3 linked regions of the Chelativorans sp. AA-79 genome follow. The protein of the gene in region 1 interacts with the protein of each later gene in a pairwise test. Links are inferred from orthologs where the notes say so. Each region holds a gene or a part of one and is shown in the gene's direction. Other genes may lie near its edges.

Region 1 (10,088 bases):
GCGGCGCTCACCATGCCGCCGGTGCAGGATTCAGCCGTGGTGAGCTTGAGCCCGCGCTCCTCACAGGCGCGCAGGATCTTGGTTGCCAACATCTCGATGTCGCTCATGGAAAAACCCCGAAGATCAGTCTTTCAGAGGACCGGGAAAGACGACCGTCGCCGTGGCGATGGCCGCAATCCCCTCCGCGCGGCCGATGAAGCCGAGTCCTTCATTGGTCGTCGCCTTCACCGAAACGCGCTCGGGCGAAATCCGCAGCATCCCGGAAAGTTCCGCGACCATTGCGGCGCGGTGAGGCCCGACGCGCGGTGCTTCGCCGATCACGGTGATATCGGCGTTGGCGATGCGCCCGCCGCGTTCGCGAACAAGGTTTGCCGCGTGCTCCACGAAGGTGCGGGAGCGCATGCCCTTCCATTGCGGATCGGACGGCGGGAAATGGGTGCCGATGTCGCCCGCGCCGCAGGTGGCAAGCAACGCATCCGTGAGGGCATGCAGGCCGACATCGGCATCCGAATGGCCCTCGAGCGTCCTTTCATGAGGAATATCGATGCCGCAGAGGGTCACGTGGTCGCCCGGACCGAAGGCATGGACGTCATATCCGTTGCCCGTGCGAACGTCCGGCAGGCCTGCCATGGCCGCTCCTCCCAACCGTTGGTCCGCAAGCGCGATATCCCGCGCCCACGTCATCTTGACGTTGTCCGGCGAGCCTTCGACGAGACGCACCGGCAGGCCTGCCCATTCGGCAATGGCCGCATCGTCGGTGAAGTCCGAGCGGCCGGCCCGCCAAGCCTTCTGATGTGCTTCGAAAATCGGGCGGAAGGGGAAGCCTTGGGGCGTCTGTGCCGCAAACAGACCGTCGCGGTGGACCGTGCCGGCGACCAGCATGTCGTCCCCCCGTCGCTTCAGCGTGTCCGAAACCGGCACGGCGGGCAGGGCGCCCGTGCCTTCACCGGCGGTGTCGATGACGCGGCCGATCAGCGGCGCATCGATGAAGGGGCGGACACCATCATGGATGAGAACGATCTCCGGCTGCAGCCCTTCCAGGGTCACGAGGGCGAGACGGGTCGATTCCTGCCGCGAAGCGCCGCCATGGACCATGCGAACATCGCAATCCAACCCCTCGCAAGCCTTGGTAAACATGGCGTCGTCGTCGGGGTGGATCGCGACGACGATGACGCTGACCCGATCATGCGCCACGAGTGCTTCGAGCGTGTGCCGGATGACGGGCTTGCCACCGATGAGCCGATACTGCTTCGGCCCTTCCCCGGCCTGGCCGGCGCGCTCGCCGCGGCCCGCGGCGACCACCACTGCGGCAACACGGCACTTGGCAAACCGATCTTCTTGGTCGAGAAACGCGTTCATGGGGCAGAGGGATAATCACGCCGGATTTGAAAAGCCAACCGATTTTCTGTCATGAACGACGCACCCCATTGCGTCGCCTGCACAATATGTCTAGGAATTAGGCATCCAATATGGGTGCCTGATATTTGAGCAAAAATCCACCGCAAATCCTTTCCCTACCCCTCAAGGTCGGCTCGGTCCGTCTTCGCAACCGCGTCTTCCTTGCACCGATGTCCGGCGTCACGGATCTGCCGTTCCGCTTGCGCGCGCATGCCCATGGTGCCGGCCTGGTGGTGTCGGAGATGGTGGCGAGCGGTGAGCTTGCCAAGGGAAGGGCGGAAAGCGCCCGCCGCATCCGCCGCCGGCCCGAAATCGATGTTCACATGGTGCAGATCGCCGGGCGTGAAGCGCACTGGATGGCGGAGGCCGCCCGTATCGCGGCTGATGAGGGCGCGGATATCGTCGATATCAATATGGGGTGCCCGGCGAAGAAAGTGACTGGCGGTTATTCCGGGTCCGCGCTGATGCGCGAACCCGACCACGCACTTTCCCTGATCGAGGCAGTCGTGAGGGCGGTGAGCGTTCCGGTGACCGTCAAGATGCGGCTCGGCTGGGACGAGGATTGCCTCAACGCGCCCGATCTCGCGCGCCGCGCGGAGGCGGCGGGCGTCGCAATGATTACGGTTCACGGGCGGACGCGCTGCCAGTTCTACACGGGGCGGGCGGACTGGAAGGCGATCGCGCAGGTGAAACGGGCCGTTTCCATACCTGTCGTCGCGAATGGCGACGGCGACGGGCCTGCCGAGGCCGCCGGCATGCTCGAACAATCCGGCGCGGACGCGGTCATGATCGGGCGCGCCCATTATGGTGCGCCATGGAAGGCGGGCGCCCTGGCGCATGCGGCGGTGGGGAGCAGGGCGCCGGGCGTACCGGCGGGTACTGCCGAGACGGCCGATTATGTGGCGGCCCATTACGAGGACATGCTTTCCCATTACGGCACGGGGCAGGGCGTACGGCACGCGCGCAAACATCTGGGCTGGTATCTGGACCGCCACGCGAGCGCGGATGCGGCGTTGCGGCGGTCGATCATGACGGAGAGCGAACCGTCGAACGTGCTTCGCCTGCTCCGGACGGCCTTTCGAGACGGTTTTCGGCAGGGGCTTGCCGCATGAGCATCAAGACACCCGATGTGGCGCAGCTCGCCATCGATTCCATCGGCCATCCGGTCATCATGGTGGACGGGGAAGGGTTCTTCACCTTCGCCAATGCGGAAGCGGAGAACTTCTTCCGCCTGAGCGCGACGATGCTGACCCGCAACAGGCTTGCCGATTTCGTGCCGTTCGGCAGTCCGCTTCTCACGCTCGTCGACCAGGTGCGTGAGCGGCGCGCGCCTTTCAACGAGTACCGCGTGGACATCTCCTCGCCGCGGCTCGGACCGGACAAGATCGTCGACATCTACGTGGCGCCGGTTTCGGAGTTGCCGGGCTCCGCCGTCATCATGTTCCAGGAACGCTCGATGGCGGAAAAGATCGATCGGCAGATGACGCATAGGGGGGCCGCCCGCTCCGTGACCGGGCTCGCCGCCATGCTGGCGCACGAGATCAAGAACCCGCTTTCGGGCATACGCGGTGCGGCGCAGCTTCTCGAGCATGTCGTTTCCGACGAGGACCGGTCGCTTGCCCGATTGATCACCGAGGAGACCGACCGCATCGTCGCGCTCGTCGACCGCATGGAGGTGTTCTCCGACGAGCGGCCGGTCGACCGGGAGCCGGTGAACATCCATGTCGTGCTCGACTACGTGAAGGCGATCGCGCGCAACGGCTTTGCCAGGAACGTCAGCATCGTCGAGGAATACGACCCCTCGCTGCCGCCGATCCTCGCCAACCGGGACCAGCTTGTTCAAGTGTTCCTCAACCTCATCAAGAACGCCTCTGAGGCGATCGGCAACGCGCCCGGCGGCGAGATCAAGCTTTCCACCGCCTTCCGGCCGGGCATCCGCTTCTCGGTGCCGGGAACGCGCGAGCGGGTGTCGCTGCCGATGGAGTTCTGCGTGCACGACAACGGCCCGGGCGTGCCGGAGGACATCCGGTCGATCATCTTCGACCCCTTCATCACCACCAAGCAGAACGGCTCCGGGCTGGGTCTTGCCCTGGTGGCCAAGATCGTCGGCGCCCATGGCGGCGTCATCGAATGCGATTCCTCCACGCGCGGCACGACCTTCCGCGTTCTCATGCCTGCCTGGAGGGAGCAGGCGCCGGGGCGGCAGGAGGACAAGCAGAAAACGGACTTGAACGCATGAGCGCACATGGCAACATCCTGGTGGCCGATGACGATGCGGCCATCCGCACCGTTCTCAACCAGGCGCTGTCCCGCGTGGGCCATCAGGTCCGGGTGACCTCGAACGCCGCCACGCTCTGGCGCTGGGTGGCTGCCGGCGAGGGGGACCTCGTCATCACGGATGTCGTGATGCCGGACGAGAATGCTTTCGACATGTTGCCCCGCATCCGCAAGGCACGACCGGACCTGCCCGTCATCGTGATGAGCGCGCAGAACACGTTCATGACGGCGATCCGCGCGTCGGAAGTCGGCGCCTACGAATATCTGCCGAAGCCCTTCGACCTGACGGAACTGCTCGCGATCGTCGGGCGTGCGCTGGCCGAGCCAAAGAGCAAACCGGCCGAGCCGCGTGCGAACGATCAGCCCGATTCGATGCCGCTCATCGGCCGCTCGCCGGCGATGCAGGACATCTACCGCATGCTCGCCCGCATGATGCAAACGGACCTGACCGTCATGATCAGCGGCGAATCAGGCACCGGCAAGGAGCTGGTGGCGCGAGCGCTGCATGAGTTCGGGCGCCGTCGCAACGGCCCCTTCGTGGCCATCAACATGGCCGCGATCCCCCGCGACCTCATCGAATCGGAGCTTTTCGGCCACGAGAAGGGCGCCTTTACCGGCGCACAGCAGCGTTCTTCCGGCCGGTTCGAGCAGGCCGAGGGCGGCACGCTCTTCCTCGACGAGATCGGCGACATGCCGATGGAAGCCCAGACCAGGCTCCTGCGCGTGCTGCAGCAGGGCGAATATACGACCGTGGGCGGGCGCACCCCGATCAAGACGGATGTACGGATCGTTGCCGCCACTAACAAGGATCTGCGCGCGCTGATCAATCAGGGCCTCTTCCGCGAGGACCTGTTCTATCGCCTGAATGTCGTGCCGCTGCGTCTGCCGCCGCTGCGCGAGCGGGCGGAGGATATCCCGGACCTGGTGCGCCATTTCTTCGCCCAGGCGGAGCGGGAGGGGCTGCAGCCGAAGCGAATCGCCAAGGGCGGCCTCGACGCGATGATGCAGTATCCGTGGCCTGGAAACGTGCGCGAGCTCGAGAATCTCGTGCGGCGGCTCGCCGCGCTTTATCCGCAGGACGAGATCTCGGAGGAGGTGATCCTCAGCGAACTTTATGGCGGGTTGCCCGCCGCCGGCACACGCCCGGCGGACGGCGCAGTACAGGAGTTGCCGCTCGGCCAGTCGGTCGAACAATATCTGCAGCGCTATTTCCGAGGCTTCGGTTCCGCGCTTCCGCCGCCGGGCCTCTACCACCGCATCCTGGCGGAGGTGGAATATCCCCTTGTGCTCGCAGCGCTCGCGGCCACCCACGGCAACCAGATCCGCGCGGCGGAACTGCTCGGCGTGAACCGCAACACACTGCGCAAGAAGATCCGCGAACTTGGCGTTGATATCTACCGGACGGCGAAGCATCCTTCCCCCACCTGATCCGCAGCGGGGCGAACTCAATCCGGGTTTGCACAGGCCGCGACAAAGCCCGTTGCAAAATCGCCACATTGCGTTGCATATCTGCAACGCAATCGAAGGACCATTTGGCCGACGGGAGTGGGATGAGGACTGAGGGGCCAGCAACGGCCGAAAAGCCGAATCGTCGGCCGGCGCTGAACGAGGGTCGCCGCCTGATGGCGCTGCCAGGCATCATCGCCACCATCGTGGCGCTGATCACGGCTGCGATCTCGTTCACCGTGCTGCTCGGGCTCATGCAGCCCTATATCACGCCGGACGCACGCACCACGCTGGTGCTGATCGGCATCAATGCCGCTGTTGTCCTCGTTCTTCTCGGGTTGATCGGCCGCGAGGCGCATCGGATCTACGCCGCGCGCAGGGCGGGCAAGGCTGCCTCCCGGCTCCATGTCCGCATCGTCGCGATGTTCTCTCTGGTGGCTGCGATTCCCGCGATCCTCGTCGCCGTCGTCGCGTCGGTCACGCTCGATCTCGGGCTCGACCGCTGGTTTGAGCTCAGGACGAGGGTGATCGTGCAATCCTCGCTCTCCATTGCCGAGGCCTATGTGCGCGAGAATGCCAGGAACCTGCAGGGCACCACGCTCTCCATGGCGATCGACCTCGACCGTTTCCGCACGCTCTACAATCTCGACCGCATGGGATTTCGGCAGCGTCTCACGCAGCAGGCCATTGCTCGCGGGCTTGCCCATGCGGTGCTCATCCGCAGGGACGAATCGGTCATCATGGGGGCCGACATCTCCGAGCCCACGACCATTCCAGCGCCGCGGCAGAACGACATGGAGGCTGCCGCCGAAGGCCGCCCGGCGCTCTTTACGCTGCCGCCGGGCAATCTCATCGGCGCCATCGTGAAGCTTCAGGAGATCCCCGATGCCTTCCTCTACACGTCACGGGAGCTCGACCCGCAGGTGATCAAGGCGCAGCGCCTGGTGGCGGCCAACACGGATGAGTACCGGTCTCTGGAGCAGAACCGCTTCAGCACCCAGGTCGCCTTTGCCTTGCTTTATCTCGTGGTCACGCTGGCCATCGTGCTCGCAGCCATCTGGACCGGCATTGCCGTGGCCGACCGCCTGGTGCGACCGATCCGGCAACTAATCAGCGCTGCGGACGCGGTCTCCATGGGCAATCTGGACGTGGCAGTCCCGGTGCGCAGTTCCGACGGCGATGTCGCCTCGCTTGGGGACACGTTCAACAAGATGACGTTCCAGCTCAAGACGCAGCGGGACCAGCTCATTTCCGCCCGCGACACGATCGACGAGCGCCGCCGCTTCACCGAGGCCGTGCTTTCCGGTGTAACGGCGGGCGTCATCGGCGTGGATGCCGACGGGATCGTGTCGATCGTCAACCGATCCGCCGAGACCATGCTCGCCATCAACAGCGACAGGGTGACTGGAAAGAACCTCTCGGCGGTGCTGCCGCAGATCGGCGCGGTCTTCGAGACGGGGCGCGCCCCGGGACGACGCGTCTATCGCGATCAGGTGACCTTCTATCGCGCCGGCGCAGAGCGTACCTTCAACATCCAGATCACCACCGAGGAGGCTGTGGGCGAGAGCGACGAGCGGTCCTATGTCGTGACCGTGGACGACATCACCGATCTGGTGCAGGCGCAGCGCTCCACCGCCTGGGCGGATGTGGCGCGCCGCATCGCGCATGAGATCAAGAATCCCCTGACCCCGATTCAGCTTTCCGCCGAGCGCATCCGCCGGCGCTTCGGAAAGGTGATCACCGAAGATCGCGCGATCTTCGACCAGTGCACCGATACGATCATCCGCCAGGTGGGAGACATCGGCCGTATGGTGGACGAGTTTTCCGCCTTTGCACGTATGCCCAAACCCGAGATGCAGCGCCTCGATCTGCGCGAACCTCTGCGGGAAGCCACGTTCCTGATCGAAGTAAGCCGGCCGGATATCAGGATCGAGAACGACCTGGCCGATCAGCCGCTGATCGGCCGCTTCGACACGCGGCTGATGAGCCAGGCCTTCGGCAATGTCATCAAAAATGCCGCGGAGGCGATCGATGCCGTGCCGCAGGAGGAGCGTCGCGGGGGTGTCATCAAAATCTCGGCGCGCAACACCGGGCAAAGCATCGAGGTACTGGTCATGGACAACGGCAAGGGCCTGCCGCGGGAAAATCGGCAAAGACTGCTCGAGCCCTATATGACGACGCGGGAAAAGGGCACGGGGCTCGGCCTTGCAATCGTCAAGAAGATCATAGAGGACCACGGCGGCTCGCTGGAGTTGCTCGATGCGCCGCAGCGTTTCCACGGCGGCGTCGGCGCGATGATCCGAATGGTCCTGCCGGTCACGCCGGCGGAAGAGGATAACGGGGCTGGGGCGGACAATTCTGTGAAAAGGACGGTAAGGGTCGACAATGGCGTCTGACATACTGGTCGTCGATGACGAGGAAGACATCCGCGAGCTCGTCGCTGGCATCCTGAGCGACGAGGGGCATGAAGCCCGTACCGCGGGCAACAGCGATGCAGCACTCGCGGCGATCGCCGAGCGCGTGCCTCGTCTGGTGCTCCTCGATATCTGGCTGCAGGGTTCCACCCTGGATGGCCTGGCGCTTCTCGACAAGATCAAGGAGATGCATCCCGGTCTTCCGGTGGTGATGATCTCCGGCCACGGCACGATCGAGACCGCCGTCTCCGCCATCAAGCGGGGGGCCTATGATTTCATCGAGAAGCCCTTCAAGGCCGATAGGCTGATCCTGATCTGCGAACGCGCGCTCGAGACCTCGAAGCTGCGCCGCGAAGTGCTGGACCTGAAGAAGCGCAGCGGCGAGACCTTCGATCTCATCGGCAATTCGGCGGCGATCAACCATCTGCGCCAGATCATCGAGCGCGTCGCGCCCAGCAACAGCCGCATCATGCTGATCGGACCCTCCGGTTCTGGCAAGGAACTCGCGGCACGGGCGATCCACGTCCTTTCGGGCCGCGCCGGCGGTCCCTTCGTGTCGGTCAATGCGGCCTCGATCACGCCGGAACGCATGGAGATCGAACTCTTCGGCACCGAATCGAACGGTGGAGAGCGCAAGGTGGGAGCGCTGGAGGAGGCGCATCGCGGCACGCTCTATCTCGACGAGGTGGCCGACATGCCGCGCGAAACGCAGGGCAAGATCCTGCGCGTGCTGGTCGACCAGCAGTTCGAGCGGGTAGGGGGCACGAAACGGGTCAAGGTGGATGTGCGCATCATCTCCTCCACCGCGCGCAATCTGGAGCGCATGATCGAGGATGGGCGTTTCCGCGAGGACCTCTATCACCGCCTGGCGGTGGTGCCGGTCGCCGTGCCGCCGCTTTCGGAACGGCGCGAGGACATTCCCGTCCTGGTCGATCACTTCATGCGGCAGATCACGACACAGGTGGGTATCAAGCCGCGCCGTCTGGGCGAGGACGCAATGGCTGTGCTGCAGGCCCACGACTGGCCGGGCAATATCCGGCAGCTTCGCAACAATATCGAGCGCCTGATGATTCTCACGCGCAGCGACGATGGGGATTCCCCCATCACGGCCGACCTCCTGCCGGCCGAGATCGGCGACGTGATGCCGCGTGTGCCGACCCAGTCGGACCAGCACATCATGGCGCTGCCATTGCGTGAGGCGCGCGAACTCTTCGAAAAGGAATATCTTCTGGCGCAGATCAACCGATTCGGCGGCAATATCTCGCGCACGGCCGAGTTCATCGGCATGGAGCGTTCCGCTTTGCACCGGAAGCTGAAATCGCTGGGCGTCTAGGGTCAATGGTAACAGCGAATAGAAATTCAGGAGGGGAACGGCATCTCATTCCCTGTTCCCTGATCGCTTTTCGCACTGAGAGAACCAACGCATGAAGGTCATCATTTGCGGCGCGGGGCAGGTGGGCTACGGCATCGCCGAGCGGCTCGCGGCGGAGCAGAACGACGTCTCGATCATCGACACCTCGCCCGACCTCATCCGCACCGTGCGCGATTCTCTCGACGTGCGCGGTGTCGTGGGCCACGGCGCGCATCCCGACACATTGGCCGCGGCGGGCGCGCAGCAGGCGGACATGCTCATCGCGGTGACCCTCTTTGACGAAGTGAACATGGTCGCCTGCCAGGTCGCCCACGCGCTCTTCAACGTGCCGACGAAGATCGCCCGCATCCGCTCGCAGGCCTATCTGCAGTCCCACTATATGGATCTGTTCTCGCGCGAGCACCTGCCGATCGACGTGATCATCTCGCCCGAGCTCGAAGTGGGCGAGATGGTGCTGAGGCGCATTGCCCTGCCGGGAGCGACGGATGTCGTCTCCTTCGCCGACGGGCACGTGGCCATGGTCGCCATCGAATGCCAGGAGGAATGCCCTGTCATCAACACGCCGCTGTCCCAACTCACCGAACTCTTCCCCGATCTGCCATCCACGGTCGTCGGCGTTTCGCGCGGCGGCCACCTTTTCGTGCCGCGCTCCAGCGACCAGCTCATGGCGGGGGACATGGCCTATGTGGTCACCACCAAGGAGCAGGTGCGGCGCACGCTCGGCCTTTTCGGGCACGACGAGAAGGAGGCGACGCGGATCGTGATTGCTGGAGGCGGCAATATCGGCCTTTATGTCGCCCGCGCCATAGAGCAGAAGCAGACCCGCACGAAGGTGAAGCTCATCGAGCACAACCGCGCCCGCGCGATCACGATCGCCGACCAGTTGCGGCGCACCGTGGTTCTCAACGGCAGCGCGCTGGAGCAGAAACTGCTTCTGGAAGCCGATATCGATCACGCGGACCTGATGGTGGCGCTCACCAATGACGATCAGGTCAACATCCTCTCCAGCGTCATCGCAAAGCAACTGGGCTGCAAATCGAACCTCGTCCTCATCAACAATCCCACCTATCACGATTTCGCCAGGACGCTCGGCATCGACGCCCATGTCAATCCGCGTGCGGTGACCATCTCCCGCGTGCTGCAGCATGTGCGCCGCGGGCGCATTCGCGCCGTGCACAACA
Region 2 (9,992 bases), 2.2 Mb from region 1 along the record:
CTCCTGCGAGATCACGCCGCCCAGGGCGCAGGGCGCGAAGACCTCGGCTTCAGCGGCGACGACCTCGTCGGCGGCGATCGCGGTGGCTCCAAAGGCTCTCCGCGCCTTTTCCACGCGCATTGCATCGAGGTCCGTCACAATCAGGTCCGCGTCTTCGCGGGAGAGCTTCTCGCAGAGCGACCAGCCTACCGAGCCCAGGCCCTGAACGGCCACGCGGATGCCGGAAAGGCGCGCCGACCCGTTGCGATGTTTCAGCGCCTTCTTGATGCCGAGGAAGACACCTTCAGCCGTGAAGGGCGAAGGATTGCCGCTGCCGCCCTTGCTCGTGCCCACCACGTTTGGTGCGCGTTCCCGCAGGAAGTCGGCGTCCGCAAGCGTCATGCCCACGTCCTCTGCCGTGATGAACTGGCCTTCCAGTGCTGTCAGCATCTCGGCATAGGCGGTCAGCAGTGCCGGGGTCTTTTGTGTCTTCGCATCAGCGACGATGACCGCCTTTCCGCCGCCAAGAGGCAGGCCCGCCACGGCGGATTTGTAGGTCATTCCCCGTGAGAGCCTGAGCGCATCCGTAACGGCGGCCTCGAAGCTTTCATGCGGCCAGATCCGCGTGCCGCCCAGTGCCGGGCCGAGCGTCGTGTCATGGATCGCGACGATGGCGGTGAGCCCGCGCCTTTCGTCACGGCCGCACCAGACGCGCTCGTGGCCGTCGAAGGACGGCAGTTCGGCAGCATCGGCGGTGATGTCGGAAATGGAGAGGGAGTGGCCGCCGGCAGGCGTCTTCAGGGTTCTCGGCTCCCGGATGTGCAGCATGGCATTCCTCCCCGAATGTTTATCCGCCTATGAATCTAGGGCCATCGGCGGACTTTTGGTTGCCAAAACAACGGGTGCCGCGAACGCACCTTGCGTTCCCGGCATCTTTTTCGCTCGAAACTGTCGCCTGTGGAGATCAGGCGAACTTGGCGTCCAGCGTGATGTCGATCGCGCCGAGTGCCCGCGACACCGGGCAGTTCTCTTTCGCGCCGGCCGCGATCTCCTTGAACTTCGCCTCGTCGAGGCCGGGCACCTTGCCCAGAACCGTCAGCGCGCTGCCGCGGATCTCAAAGCCGCCGCCCTGCTTGGGCTGAAGATCGACTTCCGCTTTTGCCTGAAGCGACTCGGCCGGTGTGCCGTTCTGGGCGAGCGCGTGCGCCAGCGCCATGGAGAAGCAGGAAGCGTGCGCGGCGGCGATCAATTCTTCCGGATTGGTGCCGGCACGGCCGGTCTCGTCCTCGAAGCGCGCCTTGAAGGACAGCGGCAGGTCCCCGAGCGCGCCGCTCTGGGTGCTGTCGATACGACCCGAACCATTGGTGAGGGAACCGTTCCAGTTCACATTTGCGTAGCGCTTCATCCCTGTCTCCTGTTTTGCGGATTGGATTCTCTCAGATGGCCTCGCCCTGCAGCAGGCGCGGCGTGCCGCCGGTCAGGCCGGAAGCCTGCCGGACAAAGAAGCTCTTCATGCCGGGCATGCGGTCGACAAGGCCCAGTCCAAAATCACGGACCGCCCGGAGCGGGCCGAGATCGTTGGAGAAGAGTCGGTTGAGGACGTCCGTCGTCACCCCCATCTGCACTGTTTCGAAACGCCGCCAGCGTTCATAGCGCTGCAGCACGTCGAGGGCGCCGATATCCTCGCCCAGCCGGTCGGCCTCCACCACCACCTGCGCAAGCGCGGCGGCATCCCTGAAGCCGAGATTGAGGCCCTGGCCCGCGATCGGGTGAATGCCGTGGGCCGCGTCCCCCGCAAGCGCAAAGCGCGGCTTCACGAATTCGCGCGCCAGCGTCAGGCCCAGCGGCCAGGCGCGGCGCGGCCCTTCGACATGGATTTCGCCGAGCTTGAGGCCGAAACGCCGCTCAAGCTCCTGTTCGAACACGAATTCGTCCTCTGCTACCAGCCGCTCGGCATCCTCCGTGCGCTCGGTCCACACGATGGAGGACCGGTTCCCCTTGAGCGGCAGTGTCGCGAACGGGCCGGCGGGCAGGAAGTGCTCCTCCGCGCGGCCGTTATGCGGGCGCTCGTGCGCGACAGTGCAGACGATGCCGGATTGTCCGTATTCCCAATGGACGATGCGTATGCCGGCCATGTCGCGCAGGCGCGACCTGATGCCGTCCGCCGCCACGAGCAGGCGTGTGCGGGACGATACGCCATTCGCAAGGCGAACGCTCACCCCCGCATGGTCCGTCTCGAAGCCCTCGACCGCAACGCCCTGCACGATGTCGATGCCGAGCTCGCTTGCTCGCCACCGCAAGGCGCCGTTCATGTCCCGGTTCATCACCATGTGGGCGAAGGGCTCGCCGGGTGCTGCTTCACCGCCGAAGGTAAGAAAGACGGGACGCACCGGATCAGACGTGCGCGAATCGGTGACGACCATCTCCGTGATGGGCTGGGCCTCCGGCGCGATCTCGTCCCAGCACCCGACATGACGCAGCATGCGGGTCGCAGCGGCGGCAATAGCCGAAGCGCGGCCGTCACGCTCCCAGGCACCTTCGGGGGCGGCATCGACCACGAGAACCTTCATTCCAGGGCGGGCGTGGCGAAGGGAAACGGCGATGGCGAGCCCGACATATCCCGCTCCGGCGATCATGACGTCGAACGGTCCGCTCAGCCGCTTGTCTTCGCTCGCCACGCTCATGATCCGCTTCTCCGCTTGTCCACGTCTTGACTTCGCACCTGCCCTCCGGTTTCTCAACCGTACCGCAACGCCGTCGGAGGGACCCGGATGTCGTCTGCAATGCAGGAGCTTCTCGACATACTTAATCTCGAAAAGCTCGAACACAACCTGTTTCGCGGCCGCAGCCCGCAGGTGGGGTGGCAGCGCGTCTTCGGCGGGCAGGTGATCGGCCAGGCGCTGGTCGCGGCGCAGCGCACCGTGGCCCCGGAAAGGCACGTCCATTCGCTGCACTGCTACTTCATGCGGCCCGGCGACCCCGCCGTGCCCATCATCTACGAGGTGGACCGCATTCGCGACGGGAGCAGCTTCACCACCCGCCGCGTGGTCGCCATCCAGCACGGACAGGCCATCTTCGCCCTCTCCGCGTCCTTCCAGGTGGACGAGCAAGGGCTGGAGCACCAGTTGTCCATGCCGGAAGGAGTCCCCGCGCCGGATTCCCTGCGCAGCCAGGCGCAGTTCATGGCGATGCTCAGCGCCGAAGTGCCCGAGGCCATCCGCCGCTACTGGCAGCGCGAGCGGCCCGTCGAGATCCGGCCGGTCAATGTCGAGCACTACACGACAAACGACAAGCTGCCGCCCTTCCAGCACGTCTGGATGCGGGCGACAGGCCCGGTGCCGGGCGACCGCGCCCTGCAGGCGGCCGTGCTGGCCTACTTCTCCGACATGACGCTGATCGACACGGCGACCTTTCCCCATGGGCGCTCGGTGTTCGATCCGGAACTCCAGATGGCCAGCCTTGACCACGCCATGTGGTTTCACAGGCCGGACTCTCTGAACGACTGGCTGCTCTACACCCAGGACAGCCCCTCCTCGCGAGGAGCGAGGGGGCTCTCTCGCGGCAGCATCTATTCCCGGAATGGCGTGCTCATAGCCTCGGTCGCGCAGGAGGGTCTGCTGCGAATGCGAACAAAGTAGGCAAAATGCAGTTTTTGCACATCTATTGTGCATATCTCGCCTGCCTCGTTTAGCCGGCTTTATGAGCCGACCGACTTTTCCTCAATGATTAAAGAAACTTGAAGCCGCTGCCCAGCAATTGGCACGGCTCTTGATTCCCCTTTGCCATCGCTGGTGCCCTCGGGCGGGGGTTGCCCGGCGGCACATGCAACGCGGCTTGTCCGCTAGAGCAAAGGTGAAACCTGATGAAATTCGTGATGGCAATCATAAAGCCGTTCAAGCTCGAGGCAGTGCGCGAAGCACTGACCGAGCTCGGCATTCAGGGGCTGACCGTCACCGAAGTGAAGGGTTACGGAAGGCAGAAGGGGCACACGGAAATCTATCGCGGCGCCGAATATGCGGTGAACTTCCTGCCCAAGGTCAAGATCGAGGTCGCGGTCGATGCGGACATCGCCGACAAGGCCGTGGAAGCGATCGCGAACGCTGCCAAGACCGGCCAGATCGGTGACGGCAAGATCTTCGTCTACAGCATCGAAAAGGCAGTGCGCATCCGCACCGGCGAAACCGACGCCGATGCGTTGTGATCGCCATCCGGATTTGTCCAGGGAGAATAGAATGAGATTTCCGAGTATCGACTTCGCCAAGCGTGCGGCCGGGGCGGGCACGCTTGCACTGGCGGCCTTCGCCGCCCTTCCCGCAGTCGCACAGGAGGCCGCGGAAGAGGCCGCCGAGGCGGCGGCACCCGTCATGGACAAGGGCGACGTCGCCTGGATGATGGTGGCGACGCTTCTCGTCCTGTTCATGACCCTGCCGGGCCTTGCGCTCTTTTACGGCGGCCTCGTGCGCGCCAAAAACGCGCTCTCGGTGCTGATGCAGTGCACCATGATTGCCGCCGTCGTCATGGTGGTCTGGGTGCTCTGGGGTTACTCCTTCGCCTTCGGCGGCGGCACGAACCCGTTCTGGGGCGGCTTCGGCAAGCTGTTCCTGTCCGGCGTCACCGTCGATTCGACCGCCGCGACCTTCACCGACGGCGTGGTCATCCCGGAATATGTCTTCATCTGCTTCCAGATGACCTTCGCGGTGATCACTCCGGCGCTGATCGTCGGCGCCTTTGCCGAGCGCATCAAGTTTTCGGCGGTGGTGCTCTTCACCGTCCTGTGGGTGACCTTCGTCTACTTCCCGGTCGCGCACATGGTCTGGGATTCGAGCGGCTATCTCTTCAATCTCGGCGCGCTCGACTTCGCCGGCGGCACGGTGGTCCACATCAATGCGGGCATCGCCGCCCTCGTGGGCTGCATTCTCGTCGGCAGGCGCACCGGCCTGGGCAAGGAGATCCTGGCGCCGCATTCGATGACGCTCACCATGGTCGGCGCTTCGATCCTGTGGGTGGGCTGGTTCGGCTTCAATGCCGGATCCAACCTGGAAGCCACCGGCGGCGCGGCTCTCGCCATGATCAACACCTTCACGGCGACCGCCGGCGGGATCATCGGCTGGAGCGTGGTCGAGGCCCTGCATCGCGGCAAGGCTTCAATGCTGGGTGCGGTCTCCGGCATGATCGCGGGCCTCGTGGCCGTCACCCCGGCCTGCGGCACGGTGGGCCCGGTGGGTGCCATCGTCCTCGGCGTGATCGCCAGCGCGGTCTGCTACTTCTTCGTGGCGGTGGTGAAGAACAGGTTCGGCTATGACGACACGCTTGACGTGTTCGGCATCCATGGCGTGGGCGGCATCGTCGGCGCGCTCGGCACCGGCATCTTCACCGCGCCGTGGCTCGGCGGAACGGGCGGCGAGGACTTCTCCATCGCTTCGCAGCTTTGGGTCCAGTTCGTCGCGGTGCTGGTCACCATCATCTGGTGCGGCATCGGATCGGCGATCCTCTACAAGATCGTCGACGCGATCGTCGGCCTGCGGCCCGCGCCGGAAGCGGAGACACAGGGTCTCGACCTCACATCCCACGGCGAGGCGGCGTACCACTACTCCTGATTCGCGGCATCTCACTCCTTCCCGAGAGATGCTTCACTGGGCCCGGCGCAAGCCGGGCCGCTTTTTTTGAAGAGCGAATAGGGGAATGGGGGCCGATATCCTCCGCTGCTCATTTCCTACGCTATTCGCTACTCCCTGTTCGCTACTCTCAACTCCCTTCCATGGTTAATGCCGCCTTTACCATCACCGCCTAGGCTGTCCCATATCCGGGGCGCGTAAGTGTCAGTACCAGTGGACGGGGAAATGCGTATGAGTTCGGGTTCTTCCGCAACATTCGCGATCTATGGCGGCGGCTTCGGCCTGCAAGGCTTCCTCCGGCGACAAGCCGCGCGTGGCCTGGGCTTGCTGGTGCTCGCCCTGGTCGCGTTCTGCCTCGCGAGCCTTGCGACCTGGAACGTGGCCGATCCGAGCTTCAGCTACGCCACCGACAACCCGGTCACGAACGCCATCGGTTATCCGGGCGCCGTCTTCTCCGATATCGCCATGCAGTTTCTCGGCCTCGCCTCGGTCGCCGGCCTGGTACCCGCGGTCGTCTGGGGCATCCTTCTCATCGCGGGCCGCGGCGTCGGCCGGCCGGGGCGCCGGCTTCTGGCCTGGTTCGGCGGCGCCGTCCTTTCGGCGGGCGTCGCGGGTTGCCTCACCCCACCCACCACCTGGCCGCTGCCCACCGGCCTTGGCGGCGTCTTCGGAGACATGGTGCTTTCCGTGCCAGCCTATTTCGTCGGCGGCTATCCGACAGGCTTTCTCGGCGTGGTGATGGCTGCCATCCTGATCGGTCCCGCCGCTTGGCTAACCCTCTTTGCCGCAGGCCTTTTCGGCCGCAGTGCGGTGCCTGCCGGTGCGCCGGAAGAGGAGGTTGCCGAAGAGGACATTCCCGATGAGGAGGACGAGGAAGGCGGCTTCGTGGTCCTTGGCGTCATCGCCCATTGGTGGCTCTGCCTGACTTCGTTCCTGCGCCGGCACTTCGCGGTGCGCGGCCCGGATGTGCCGGAGGAATACGACGTCCCGGCACCCCCGCCGGTCCTGATCGCGGCGCGTGCGGCGGATGAGCGCATGCGGATCGAGCCGGATTTCGATGAGGGCAGTCTCGATATCTCGCCCTTCGACGACGCGGCTACAGGCCGCCCGCAAGCGGCCGCACGCGTCGGCAACCCCGCGCCGCGCCCTGCACCCGGCGCCCGCATCCGGCGCGAGGCCCAGACCTCACTGCTCGATTCGGGCGAGTTCAAGCTGCCCGCGCTGCACCTGCTCGCCGAGCCGAAGGCGACCAGCAAGGATCCCAGCCTCTCCAGGGACGCGCTCGAGCAGAATGCCCGGCTTCTGGAGGGCGTGCTGGAGGACTTCGGCGTGAAGGGCGAGATCATCCATGTGCGGCCGGGGCCGGTGGTCACGCTCTATGAGCTCGAACCCGCTCCCGGCATCAAGTCCTCGCGCGTGATCGGGCTTGCCGACGACATCGCCCGGTCCATGAGCGCGATCGCCGCGCGCGTCGCCGTGGTGCCGGGCCGCAACGCCATCGGCATCGAGTTGCCCAACGCCACGCGCGAGACGGTTTATCTGCGCGAGCTTCTGGCGAGCCGCGAGTTCGAAGGCACCAAGGCTCGGCTGGCCCTCGGGCTGGGCAAGACCATCAACGGCGAGGCCGTGATCGCGGATCTCGCCAAGATGCCCCACCTGCTGGTGGCGGGCACCACCGGCTCGGGCAAGTCGGTGGCCATCAACACCATGATCCTGTCGCTGCTCTACCGCATGACGCCGGAGGAGTGCCGCCTGATCATGATCGACCCGAAAATGCTGGAGCTTTCCGTCTATGACGGCATCCCGCACCTGCTGACGCCGGTCGTCACGGACCCCAAGAAAGCCGTGGTCGCGCTCAAATGGACCGTACGCGAGATGGAGGACCGCTACCGCAAGATGTCCAAGGTGGGCGTGCGCAACATCGAGGGCTTCAACCAGCGCGTGACCGCCGCCAAAAAGAAAGGCGAGACGATCACGCGCACGGTGCAGACCGGCTTCGACCGCGAGACGGGCGAGGCGATCTACGAGACCGAGGACCTCGATCTGGAGCCGATGCCCTTCATCGTCGTCATCATCGACGAGATGGCCGATCTGATGATGGTCGCGGGCAAGGATATAGAGGGCGCGGTTCAGCGGCTTGCGCAGATGGCGCGCGCGGCGGGCATCCACGTCATCATGGCCACGCAGCGGCCTTCCGTCGACGTGATCACCGGCACGATCAAGGCCAATTTCCCGACGCGCATCTCCTTCCAGGTGACGTCGAAGATCGACAGCCGCACGATTCTCGGCGAACAGGGCGCCGAGCAGTTGCTAGGCATGGGCGACATGCTCTACATGGCCGGCGGAGGCCGCATCCAGCGCGTGCACGGTCCCTTCGTGTCCGACCAGGAGGTCGAGCAGATCGTCGTCCACCTGAAAGCCCAGGGCGCGCCGGACTATCTGGAGGCCGTGACCGAAGACGACGGCGATGAAGGCGACGGAGCCTCCGGCGGCGGTTCGTCCGGCAACTTCGCGGATTCGGACGATCCGTACGACCAGGCCGTGGCCGTCGTCCTGCGGGACGGCAAGGCTTCCACCAGCTACATCCAGCGCCGCCTCGGCATCGGCTACAACCGCGCTGCTTCCATCATTGAGCGCATGGAGCAGGAGGGGATCGTCGGTCCCGCCAATCATGCCGGCAAGCGCGAGATTCTGGTTCCCACGGAACAAGAGGACGTGTGAGACGCGGTTTGCGTATCGAATCGGCGGCGGCCTAACTTCGGCCGGTTTGCGGCCCTATCTATAGGCGACAGGAAAAGTTCGGAGAGTAAGGACCCATGACCAATTTCGCCGAGCGCAACCGTGTGGTTCTCCGCCTCGCACGCCGCTCGATGATCGCATTTGCCGTGCTCGCGCTGGGCTTGGCCGCCGGCGGCGCCCACGCCGCCCCCGACCTCGCGCAGCGCATCGCCCAGCATTTCTCCAGTGTCCGCACGATGACGGGCGAGTTCGTGCAGTTCGGCCCGCGGGGCGAGCAGACCGGCGGCAAGTTCTATATCGAACGCCCGGGAAAGATCCGCTTCGACTACGAGCCTCCAGCCCAATTCCGCGTCACGTCGGATGGAACGTCGGTGGTGCTCGAAAACAAGAAGATGAACACGGTGGACATCTACCGGCTTGCCGACACCCCGTTGAAGCTGCTCCTGGGCGAGCGCATCGACCTTTCTTCCGAGAATGTGCGCGAAGTGAAGCAGGAGCCCGACCTCACGACCGTGCGCCTCGTCGATCGGCAGTTGGGAAACAACTCCACCATCACGATGATGTTCGATTCGAACACCTATGATCTGCGCCAATGGACCATCACCGACGCCCAAGGGCGGGACACCACGGTGATGATCTTCAACGTGCAGCAGGGGGTCACCTTCGATCCCAGCGTGTTCCACATCGACTACCGCCGCGTGAACGCGCTTGCCCGCGGCGGCAGGTAAGGAATAATCGCAAATCTTCTCGCGAGCGCTTGTCACGGGCGCTGGCGAGGGGTTATGCCGGCTTGGACAAGCCGGAACGCTTCATGCTCTTCAAGATCGCCACCTGGAACATCAACTCCGTCCGCCTTCGCCTGCCGCTCGTTGCGCGCTTCCTGGAAGAATACCAGCCGGATGTGCTGTGCCTGCAGGAAACGAAATGCCCGGACGACCTGTTTCCGACCGCTGCCTTCCGCAAGCTCGGTTACGGTCATGTCGCGATTCACGGCCAGAAGGGATATCACGGCGTGGCTACCATCTCGCGCCGGCCGCTGGACGTGGTGGAGCGCCGCAGCTTCTGCGGGCTCGTGGACTGCCGCCATCTATCAACATTGATCAATGTCGACGGCCGACAGATCCTGCTGCACAATTTCTATGTGCCTGCGGGCGGTGACGAGCCCGATCCCGAAGTCAACCCGAAATTCCGGCACAAGCTCGATTTCCTGCAGGAGATGCGGGAGGTGCGCCCCGTCGGCGACGTGAACACCGGCACCATTCTCGTGGGCGACCTGAATGTGGCGCCGCTCGAGACAGATGTATGGTCGCACAAGCAGATGCTGAACGTGGTAAGCCACACGCCGGTCGAGACCGAGGGACTCGAGGTCGTGCGCAAGGACGGCGGTTGGGTGGACCTGATGCGCCGACACATTCCACCGGAGGAAAAACTCTTCACCTGGTGGAGCTATCGCGCCAAGGATTGGAGCGTTTCGAACCGTGGCCGCAGGCTGGACCATATCTGGTCTTCGGATGATCTGGCGCCTGTGCTCGGCCGGGTCGAGGTTTTGCGCGACGCCCGCGGTTGGGACCGCCCGTCAGACCACGTGCCGGTGATCGCCGAATTCGGCTGAGCGGTCCTCGATGCCGCCCACCCCCTGCTTCCGCGAAAGCAAGAACG
Region 3 (9,995 bases), 310 kb from region 1 along the record:
TCCGCCTCCGCCTCCAGCCCTTCCAGGATCTTCCCCGCCTCGGCACGGATCTGGCCGTCGAGATCGGCCAGCTGCGACTGCAATGCGCGGATGCGGGGATGATTACCGAGGAGTGTGGTCGATAGATCGGCGATCTGCGCCCTCAATTCGATCTGGCGCTCGCGCAGCCGCTGGATCATGCCGGAGGCCAGCACCTCCGGCATGCTATCGACAGAGGCGCCGCGCTCCAGCGCGGCCCGCACGCTTTCCGCCCTCGCCTCGCTGGCCGAACGGTCGGCGCGCACGCGGGAAAGCTCACTGGAAAGCTCGGCGAGCTGCTGGGTGGCGAGCACGGTATTGTTCTGCCCGACCAGGAGATCCGACGAGCCGCGGAATTCCGCCACCTCCGCCTCGGCCGCCCTCACCTTCTCGCGAAGCTCCGCGATCTCGGGCTCCAACCAGCGCGTGGCATCGGCGTTCGACTGGGACTCGGCGGCCTTGAGGCTCGCCACATAGGCATCGGCGACGGCATTCGGAACACGCGCGGCAAGCTCGGGATCCGCCGAGGAGAACTCGATCACGATGACGCGCGAGTTTTCCACCTGATAGACACTGAGGTTCTCGCGGAACTCGCTCAGAAGCCGCTGCTCCGGCGGCGTTCCCGAATCGCGCTTCAGGCCGAGCGCCATCAGCAGGCGATCGAGAAGCGAAGGCTGCGTGCCGGCGAACTCCTCGTGATTTGCGAGATCGAGCTCGCGGGCCACCTGGGTCAGGATGTCCGTCGACGTGATGACCTGCACCTGTGAGGCCACGCCCTGCTGGTCGAGGATGGTCCGCTCATCCACCGCCGCGCCCTGGGGCCGCGTGTAGACCGATTCGCGGACCTCGATCAGAACCCGCGTTTCGGCCCGGTAGAGCGGCGTGGCGAGCGAGGCCAGCACGAAGACGAGCGCCGCGACGGCGAGCGCAACAAGAAGGATGCGCCGCCAGTCGCGCCGCAGGCTCGCGAACAGCCGGTCCAGATCGACATCGACGTCGTCGGCCACAACCTCACCCTTCTTCATACGGAACTCCGACGCTGCTTCATGGGAATGGTAAATGCACGTGGTAACCATGAGGTTAATCGGCAGGCGGCGCCGTTTAACCCGCCATTAACCTTGACGACCTGATAAGGAGGAAGTGTGGAAACCCGGCGCCCGGCAGGTATCCTTTGAAAGATTTCCGTAAGTCAGCCATGAAAAATCGGATCCCCCTCCTCATTGTGCTACTCGCCGCCGGCCTCGCCTCGGCCTGCTCCAGCTATCAGCCCGCCCCGCCCGCCTTTCACAAGGCGCTCTACCAGCCTTACATCCTCGACGCGGGCGACCGCCTTCGCATCACCGTCTTCGACCAGCCGAACCTCACCAACACCTACGGCGTCGACCAGGCGGGCTACATCTCCTTTCCGCTCATCGGCTCCGTGCCGGCACGCGGGCACACCGCCAAGCAGGTGGAGCAGACGATCGCCCGGAAACTGCGCGAGGGCTATCTGCGCGATCCCAGCGTCACGGCCGAGATCGACCGCTACAGGCCCATCTTTATCATGGGCGAGGTCGGAGCTCCAGGACAATATTCCTACGTACCCGGCATGACCGTGCAGAAGGCGATCGCCGCGGCCGGCGGCTTCACGCCGCGCGCCTATCAGGGCACCGCCGACATCACCCGCGAGATCAACGGGCGGGTGTTGACCGGCCGCGTCACGACTTCCGATCCGCTGCTTCCAGGCGACACCGTCTATGTCCGGGAAAGGCTGTTCTGATGTTCGCTCCGGCCGCATGACAAGCCCTTGCGAATCGTCCATTGTTTCCGTTCGCCCGTCGGCGGCATCTTCCGCCACGTAAGGGACCTTTGCGAGGCCCAGGCGGCCGCAGGCCACGAAGTGGGCATCGTCTGCGATTCCACCACCGGCGGCGCCTTCGAGGACCGGCTCTTCGCCGAGATCGCGGCCAAGCTGCCGCTTGGCGTCGCCCGCACGCCCATGCAGCGGCATATCGGCCCGGGCGATATCGGAGCGGCGGCGCGCACGCTTTCGATCATCCGTCGGATGCACCCGGACGTCCTGCACGGGCACGGGGCCAAGGGCGGGGTCTATGCGCGGCTTTTCGGCACCGCGCTCAGGACCGGCCGCCGGCGCGTCGCGCGCATCTATTCGCCCCATGGCGGCAGCCTGCATTACGATCCCGGCTCCGCCGCCGGCCGTTTCTTCTTCGGTCTCGAGACGCTGATGGGGCGCTTCACCGACCACATCTTCTTCGTTTCGCTGTACGAGCAGCACGCATATGAGAGGAAGGTGGGCAAGCCCCGCGCGCCGGCAAGCCTCGTCTATAACGGCCTGAGAGCTGCCGAATTCACGCCCGTGGCGGACGCGCCCGACGCGGCGGATTTCCTCTATATCGGCATGATGCGCGATCTGAAGGGCCCCGATCTTTTCATCGATGCGCTGAAGGAGGCGGAGAAGCGGAGTGGACGGGCGCTCTCGGCCGTCATGGTGGGCGACGGCAACGATCTTTCCAAATACATCGCGCAGGCACAGGCGCTCGGCTTCGGCGGGCGGATCGTCTTCCACCCCGCCATGCCCGCCCGCAAGGCCTTCGCTCTGGGCCGCATGATGGTCGTGCCGTCGCGTGCCGAGGCGATGCCCTATATCGTGTTGGAGGCGCTCGCCGCGGGCAAGCCGCTGATCGCAACGGCCGTCGGCGGGATTCCCGAAATCCTGGGCGAGACCTCCCCTGCCCTGGTGCGGCCCTCCGTCGCCTCGCTCGCCGAGAAGATGACGAGCGCGCTCGAGGACGAGGCCGCCTATCGTGGTCTCATGCCGCCGGAGAGCAAACTCAGGGCGCGCTTCGGGCTGGATGTGATGGCAGCGCGCATCGAAGCGGTCTATCGCCAGACACTCGGCTCATGATCTGCTAGACTGCTGTCTCGGCCGCCGAAGCGTGATCTCAAGAGAATTTTTAGCTTCTTGATGCTATCGGCAGCAGAAACCGGGGGCTCGGTCAATGAACAGCGTCCAACCCAAGCATCGTTTTGCTTCCGAGGCCGTCCAGCCGGCAGGCGAGCCCCGCCAGAGGCGTTCCCGGCCCGTGCTCAGCCCGATCGCCAGGCAGGTGGCCCAGCAATATCGCCGGGACACCATGTCGCCGGTCATGGTCAGCGGCGTCATGCGCATCGTGGAATTCATGATGCTGCTTCTGGCCGGCCTTGGGATCTATGCCGCCCGTGTGGGCCTTTATACCCACCTGTCCTGGCATTATCCTGTCATCATCCTCGGCGTCTCGCTGTTGACCGTGATCCTTCTCGAATTCTCCGACTGCTACCAGATGCCGGCACTGCGCAACCCGCTGCCCCATGCCGGCCGGATCCTGCTCATATGGTCGGGGGCCTTCGCCCTGGTCACGCTGACGCTCTTCTTCCTGAAGATATCGGAGGAGTTCTCGCGCGCGTGGCTGGCCGTGTGGTATGCGAGCGGGCTCGGCCTGATCGTGGTCCTGCGCCTTGTCGTCTCGCGCCTCATCCGCCGCTGGGCGCGCAACGGGCGCATGGAAAGGCGCGCCGTCATCGTGGGCGGCGGGAAGAACGCGGAAGTCCTTATCCGCTCCATCGAGCAGCAGCCCTATAACGATATCCGCATTTGCGGGATCTTCGACGACCGCGACGACACCCGTTCGCCGCCGGTGGTGGCCGGTTATCCCAAGCTCGGCAACATCGACGAGCTCATTGAATTCTCACGCATCGCCCGCATCGACATGATGATCGTGTCCATACCGGTCACGGCCGAGGCGCGTGTGCTCGCCATGCTGCGCAAGCTGTGGGTTCTGCCGATCGACATCCGCCTCTCGGCCCATTCGACCCATCTGCGCTTCCGGCCGCGCGCCTATTCCTATATCGGCGCCGTGCCCATGCTCGACATCTTCGACCGTCCGATCAACGACTGGGACTCGGTCGCCAAGCGCGCCTTCGACATCGTTTTCAGCCTGATCGGCATCGTGGTCTTCTCGCCAATCATGCTCGCCACCGCCGTCGCGATCAAGCTGGACAGCAAGGGCCCGGTGATCTTCAAGCAGAAGCGGCACGGCTTCAACAACGAGGAGATCGAGGTCTACAAGTTCCGCTCCATGTATGCGGACCAGTCCGACCCCACGGCCCGCAAGCCCGTCACCAAGGGCGATCCGCGCGTGACCCGCGTCGGCCGCTTCATCCGCAAGACGTCGATCGACGAGCTGCCGCAGTTCTTCAATGCGCTCTTCGGCAGCCTTTCTCTCGTCGGCCCGCGGCCGCATGCGGTGGCGGCGGAGGCGCACAACCGGCTCTTCGACGAGGTGGTGGACGGCTACTTCGCCCGCCACCGCGTGAAGCCGGGCGTTACCGGCTGGGCGCAGATCAATGGCTGGCGCGGCGAGCTCGATACGGAAGAGAAGATCCGCAAACGCATCGAATACGACCTTTATTACATCGAGAACTGGTCGCTCTGGTTCGATCTCAAGATCCTGTTTCTGACGCCGCTTCGCCTGCTCGACACGAGAAACGCCTATTGAGCACGATCGATCATAGCGAGGCCGCCGGTGCGCCTCTTCCGCGCGCGGCGGTCAACGCGCGGCTGATCGCCCTGATCCGCGCCTTTGCCGTGGCGCTCGGCGTGTTCCTCTCCGGTTTCGTGGTGCGCGAACCCGCCCCTTACGAACTCTACATGGCCGGCCTCATCGGCGTATGGGCGCTTTTCGGCCTGCGCCTTTCCCGCCACGTCATGCCGCTTCTCGTGCTTCTCCTTCTCTTCAATCTCGGCGGGCTCATTTCCATCAGCCAGATGCCGGATCCGGGAGTGCGCGACGCGCCCCTCTACCTCGCCGTCTCTCTCTTCCTCGCCTTCACCTCGGTCTTCTTCGCCTCGGTGGTGGAAACGCAACCCGGCCTCCTGCCGCTGATCTTCCGCGCCTGGCTCGCCGCCGCCGTGACGACGGCCTTCGTCGGTATTCTCGGCTATTTCAACGCCTTTCCCGGCTCCGAGATGTTCACCCGCTACGGACGCGCGGCGGGCGTGTTCGAGGATCCGAACGTCTTCGGCCCCTTCCTCACCTTGCCGGGTATCTATCTTCTGCACCGTATGATGACCGGCAAACCCGCGGCCGCGCTCATCGCGATCCCCTTCTTCCTGATCATCGTGCTCGGTATCTTCCTGTCCTTCTCGCGCGGCGCCTGGGGTCTGTTCGTGTTCTCGGCCGTCATGCTCACGCTGGCGCTCTTCATCCACAACCGGCGCGGTGCGGTGCGCTTGCGGATTCTCGGCATGAGCATCGCCGCCATCGCCGTCACCGCGCTGGCGCTGGTCATCGCCCTGAACATCCCGGCGGTCGCGGAGCTTTTCTTCCAGCGCGCGCAACTCGTGCAGGACTACGATGCCAACAGGCTCGGCCGGTTCGCGCGGCACGCACTCGGTTTCCTGCTGGCGACGGAGCATCCGCTGGGAATCGGGCCGCTGGAGTTCGGCCAGATATACGGCGTGGATACGCACAATATCTGGCTGAAGGCGCTGCTCGATTATTCCTGGCTCGGCTTCGCGGCCTATCTGACGCTGATCATGTGGACGCTTGCCGGATGCTTCCGCATCCTCTTCCGCGCCAGGCCCTGGCAGCCTTATCTCGTCTGCGCTTTCGTGGTCTTCGTCGGTCACCTCATGCTGGGATGGGTGATCGACACCGACCACTGGCGCCACTTCTACCTCCTCCTCGGCCTCCTGTGGGGCATGATGGCGCTGGAACGGCGATATCAGGCGGAGACGCGGCCGGCATTTGCGGAGAAAGAACCAGGCCCAGCGCCGTCTATGTCTCGAATCTCGATGCCGGCAGGAAAAACGGCAGCATCGCCGCGATGAAAATCGCCGAATGCCGCCTGCAAGGCGCAAGTCTCTGGGGGAAAATGGTCGGAGCGGCAGGATTTGAACCTGCGACCCTCTGGTCCCAAACCAGATGCGCTACCAGGCTGCGCTACGCTCCGAAGCGCTGAAATCCCTATATTCTCAAGGGTTCCCGCGCAAGCGTGAAATTGCGGCTTCACCGATATGTGGAACAAGCGGCGCCCCGTGGTAAGAGGTGGAGCGAAAAATCCACGGCAGGTCCCATGGCCGTTGACGTATGTACCTGGCCGGGACCGGCGACTATATCTTGGCCAAAACCACAGGCAGCCCGGTTTTGCGTGAGGTAGTCCATGTCCATATCATACCGGCAGAGCAGTGCGGCTTGCTCAGCAAGTGCTCTTTGCCCGTCGGCCCGGCTTTGCCGAGGAGCGTGAAATGCGCGATCGGCGACGTTTCGAAAACCGCACCATCATCTACCTCGTGATCATCCTCATCACGGCGCTGTTGGTCGGATGGCTTGGACAATGACGAGGGCGAAGCGCGCTTCATGCCTGCACCGACCGCTTCCGCCTTGGTCACCTGCGTGAAGACGTGCTCATGGACGATTCAGGCGTGCGGGATCGCTACGGGCGTCCGGTTCCGGATCGGCGGTTCTTCGGGGCGAGGGTCGGATCAGATAGTCCAGCACCCCCGGCAGCGCCTCCGGCAGATCTTCGGCAATCAGCCCGGGCCCGAACGCCCTGCCCGCCTCCGCATGCAGGTAGGCCGCCGCCGCCGCCGCTTCGAAGGCCGGCATTTGTTGGGCGAGAAGGCCGCAGATCATGCCGGCGAGCACATCGCCCGAGCCCGCCGTCGCGAGATAGGCCGTCCCGTTGGTGTTGATGACGGCCTGGCCGTCCGGCGCGGCGATCACCGTATCCGGCCCCTTGAAGAGAACGACGGCCCCGCTGCGGGCGGCGGCCGCCCGCGCCTTGCCGAGCTTTGAAAGCTGCTCATCGGCCGCGAGGTCCGGGAACAGCCGCGCGAATTCGCCGGGATGCGGCGTGAGCACGAGGCGGCCCTGGCTGCCGGCCGCGGCCGCAAAGAGCAGTTCCGGCTCATGCGCAAAGGCCGTAATGCCATCGGCATCGAGCACCAGATGCGCCGTCGCGACATCCTCGCCTGAGCGCAGCACGGCGGCGGCAAAGCTGCGCGCCCTCTCTCCCACGCCGAAGCCGGGGCCCAGCACATAGGCGGACGCCCTTCTCTCACGGCGGAACAGGGCAAGTTCGTCCACCGCCTCTACCCGCCTGAGCATGATCGAGGTCAGGTGCATCGCATTGACGGCGAGGGCTCCCGCAGGGGAAAGCACCGTCACCGCCCCGGCCCCGATCCGCGCCGCGCCACGCGCGGCGAGCCGGGCAGCCCCGGTGGTGGACGGCCCGCCCGAGAAGACGGCGGCATGGCCCCGTTCGTATTTATGCGTCTCCACGCCGGGCCGCGGCAGGAGCGCCTGCCAGAGATCCGGCGCATTTTCCCGGCAGCGGGGACGGATGGTGCCAAGAACCTCCGTGGCGATGCCGATATCGCGCACCACGAGTTCGCCGCACAACGCGCGCCCCGGATAAAGCAGGTGGCCGGGTTTCTTGCGGAAGAAAGTCACGGTGAGATCGGCCGGAGCCGTGCTGCCCAGCACCGCTCCGCTCTCCCCGAGACGCCCGAGGGAAGATCGACGGCCACGACCTTCGGCCCGGCGGCGGAGACCCTGTCGAGAGCATTCGCATAGGTCTCCGAAACGGGCTTGGCGAGCCCGGCGCCGAAAAGCGCATCCACCACCACACGCCCCGCCTCCGGCGCGAAATCGCGCAGTTCGCCGGTGCGCATCGGCCAAGCGGCCGCGGCACGGGCCGCGTCGCTTCCGGGCTTCGGCTCGAGTTCACGCCAGACCCGCGCATCGAGGCCCCGTTCGTGAAGCAGCCGCGCGACCACATACCCGTCGCCGCCATTGTTGCCGGGGCCGCAGAGGACGTCGAAGCCAGGCGCATCCGCGAAGCGCGAAAGGATCTCGTCCATCACCGCCGCGCCGGCATTGCGCATCAGGTCGTAGCTCTCCAACGGCCCGGCCTCGGCGGCGAGCCGGTCCACGCGTCCCATTTCTTCCGGAGACAGAATCTCGTGCATAGCGGGGTCATCCGTTAGGTGGCCGATATTGGCTCCGATCGGATCCGCCGTAAATATCGGCACGACCGAAGGCCATTTTTTAAGCAAGATGCTCAATTATTAGGCAGATTTATCAGGAGTCTGGCCGACCCCGCGACGCGATCCCCGAATCGTTTGCCGGCACAGGCCCGCCAGCGCATTGCGGGACCGGCACCGGCCTGCACACCAGCGGGTCCGGCCGACTGGCACGGTTCCTGCATACGAATGGGCGAAGCGGGGGCGAACCCCGCTTTTAAAGCAATCGGAGGCCGCCGAAACATGAAGAAGATCGAGGCGATCATCAAACCGTTCAAGCTCGACGAGGTGAAGGAAGCCCTTCAGGAAGTCGGGCTTCAGGGCATCACCGTTACCGAGGCCAAGGGCTTCGGGCGTCAGAAGGGCCACACCGAGCTCTATCGCGGCGCGGAATACGTGGTCGACTTTCTGCCGAAGGTGAAGATCGAGGTGGTGCTGGTGGACGATATGGTCGATGCGGCCATCGAGGCCATCCGCAAGGCCGCCCAGACGGGCCGGATCGGGGATGGCAAGATATTCGTCTCCAATGTCGAGGAAGTCATCCGCATCCGGACGGGCGAAACCGGCCCCGATGCGGTCTGAACAGGCCGACAGGGCCGATTGCAAGAAGAGTTGTCATTTACAGGGGTTGAAGACACATGACGACAGCACAGGACATTTTGAAGCAGATCAAGGACAACGAGGTGAAGTTCGTTGATCTGCGCTTTACGGACCCGAAGGGCAAGCTCCAGCACGTGACGATGGACGTTGTCGCGGTGGACGAGGACATGTTCGCCGACGGCGTGATGTTCGACGGTTCCTCGATCGCCGGCTGGAAGGCCATCAACGAGTCCGACATGGTCCTGATGCCGGAGCCGGAGACGGCCCATATGGACCCGTTCTTCGCCCAGTCGACCATGGTCGTCTACTGCGACATTCTGGACCCGGTCTCGGGCGAGGCCTACAACCGCGACCCGCGCGGCACGGCCAAGAAGGCGGAGGCCTATCTGCGCGCCGAGGGCATCGGCGACACTGTCTATGTGGGTCCGGAAGCCGAGTTCTTCGTCTTCGACGACGTGAAATACAAGGCGGACGCTTACAACACCGGCTTCAAGCTCGATTCCTCCGAGCTTCCCTCGAATGACGACACGGATTACGAGACGGGCAATCTCGGCCACCGCCCGCGCGTGAAGGGCGGCTATTTCCCGGTCCCGCCGGTCGATTCGCTTCAGGATATGCGTTCCGAGATGCTGAGCGTGCTGAGCGACATGGGCGTGGTCGTGGAAAAGCACCACCACGAGGTGGCGGCCGCCCAGCACGAACTCGGCATCAAGTTCGACACGCTCGTGCGCAACGCCGACAAGATGCAGATCTACAAGTATGTGGTGCATCAGGTCGCCAACGCCTACGGCAAGACGGCCACCTTCATGCCGAAGCCGGTCTATGGCGACAACGGCTCGGGCATGCACGTGCACCAGTCGATCTGGAAGGAGGGCAAGCCCACTTTCGCCGGCAACGAATATGCCGGCCTGTCGGAAACCTGCCTCTATTACATCGGCGGCATCATCAAGCATGCCAAGGCCATCAACGCTTTCACCAACCCGACCACCAACTCTTACAAGCGTCTGGTGCCGGGCTTCGAGGCGCCGGTTCTGCTCGCCTATTCGGCACGCAACCGCTCGGCTTCCTGCCGCATCCCCTTCGGCTCCTCGCCGAAGGCCAAGCGCGTGGAGGTCCGCTTCCCGGACCCGACGGCGAACCCCTACCTCGCTTTCGCTGCCATGCTGATGGCCGGCCTCGACGGCATCAAGAACAAGATCCATCCCGGCCAGGCCATGGACAAGGATCTCTACGACCTGCCGCCGAAGGAGCTGAAGAAGGTCCCGACCGTCTCCGGTTCGTTGCGTGAAGCGCTGATGAATCTGGACAAGGA

The links.
Region 2: the proteins of PVE73_RS13565 (region 1) and PVE73_RS02915 interact in binary tests that used the Escherichia coli proteins (3 or more experiments, as listed by UniProt). The link is inferred for Chelativorans sp. AA-79 from one-to-one orthologs.
Region 3: the proteins of PVE73_RS13565 (region 1) and PVE73_RS12015 interact in binary tests that used the Escherichia coli proteins (3 or more experiments, as listed by UniProt). The link is inferred for Chelativorans sp. AA-79 from one-to-one orthologs.

The regions. Positions count from the first base shown.
Region 1 is NZ_CP120361.1:2,788,552-2,798,639, forward strand. The notes cover bases 1,573-4,571. They hold PVE73_RS13565 (nitrogen regulation protein NR(II)), read left to right. Parts: upstream 1,573-2,506; coding sequence 2,507-3,637; downstream 3,638-4,571. Other genes in these bases: dusB (tRNA dihydrouridine synthase DusB), read left to right, coding at 1,573-2,510; ntrC (nitrogen regulation protein NR(I)), read left to right, coding at 3,634-4,571. Outside these bases: PVE73_RS13550 (CinA family protein), read right to left, coding at 1-107; PVE73_RS13555 (bifunctional 2-C-methyl-D-erythritol 4-phosphate cytidylyltransferase/2-C-methyl-D-erythritol 2,4-cyclodiphosphate synthase), read right to left, coding at 124-1,359; more of dusB, read left to right, coding at 1,485-1,572; more of ntrC, read left to right, coding at 4,572-5,103; PVE73_RS13575 (PAS domain-containing sensor histidine kinase), read left to right, coding at 5,226-7,517; PVE73_RS13580 (sigma-54 dependent transcriptional regulator), read left to right, coding at 7,507-8,868; Trk system potassium transporter TrkA, read left to right, coding at 8,960-10,088.
Region 2 is NZ_CP120361.1:578,992-588,983, reverse strand. The notes cover bases 2,608-5,510. They hold PVE73_RS02915 (P-II family nitrogen regulator), read left to right. Parts: upstream 2,608-3,841; coding sequence 3,842-4,180; downstream 4,181-5,510. Other genes in these bases: PVE73_RS02910 (ammonium transporter), read left to right, coding at 4,212-5,510; tesB (acyl-CoA thioesterase II), read left to right, coding at 2,751-3,617; PVE73_RS02925 (ubiquinone biosynthesis hydroxylase), read right to left, coding at 2,608-2,663. Also shown: PVE73_RS02935 (Glu/Leu/Phe/Val dehydrogenase dimerization domain-containing protein), read right to left, coding at 1-807; PVE73_RS02930 (OsmC family protein), read right to left, coding at 944-1,384; more of PVE73_RS02925, read right to left, coding at 1,416-2,607; more of PVE73_RS02910, read left to right, coding at 5,511-5,576; PVE73_RS02905 (DNA translocase FtsK), read left to right, coding at 5,826-8,315; PVE73_RS02900 (outer membrane lipoprotein carrier protein LolA), read left to right, coding at 8,411-9,061; PVE73_RS02895 (exodeoxyribonuclease III), read left to right, coding at 9,145-9,945; PVE73_RS02890 (DUF167 family protein), read left to right, coding at 9,956-9,992. UniProt on the Escherichia coli protein: Involved in the regulation of nitrogen metabolism. Regulates the activity of its targets by protein-protein interaction in response to the nitrogen status of the cell.
Region 3 is NZ_CP120361.1:2,475,771-2,485,765, reverse strand. What follows is about bases 7,090-9,995. They hold PVE73_RS12015 (P-II family nitrogen regulator), read left to right. Parts: upstream 7,090-8,326; coding sequence 8,327-8,665; downstream 8,666-9,995. Other genes in these bases: glnA (type I glutamate--ammonia ligase), read left to right, coding at 8,722-9,995; PVE73_RS28250 (NAD(P)H-hydrate epimerase), read right to left, coding at 7,508-8,029; PVE73_RS12020 (NAD(P)H-hydrate dehydratase), read right to left, coding at 7,090-7,544. In the rest of the region: PVE73_RS12050 (exopolysaccharide transport family protein), read right to left, coding at 1-1,043; PVE73_RS12045 (polysaccharide biosynthesis/export family protein), read left to right, coding at 1,214-1,777; PVE73_RS12040 (glycosyltransferase family 4 protein), read left to right, coding at 1,805-2,923; PVE73_RS12035 (undecaprenyl-phosphate glucose phosphotransferase), read left to right, coding at 3,018-4,553; PVE73_RS12030 (O-antigen ligase family protein), read left to right, coding at 4,550-5,887; more of PVE73_RS12020, read right to left, coding at 6,465-7,089. UniProt on the Escherichia coli protein: P-II indirectly controls the transcription of the glutamine synthetase gene (glnA). P-II prevents NR-II-catalyzed conversion of NR-I to NR-I-phosphate, the transcriptional activator of GlnA. When P-II is uridylylated to P-II-UMP, these events are reversed.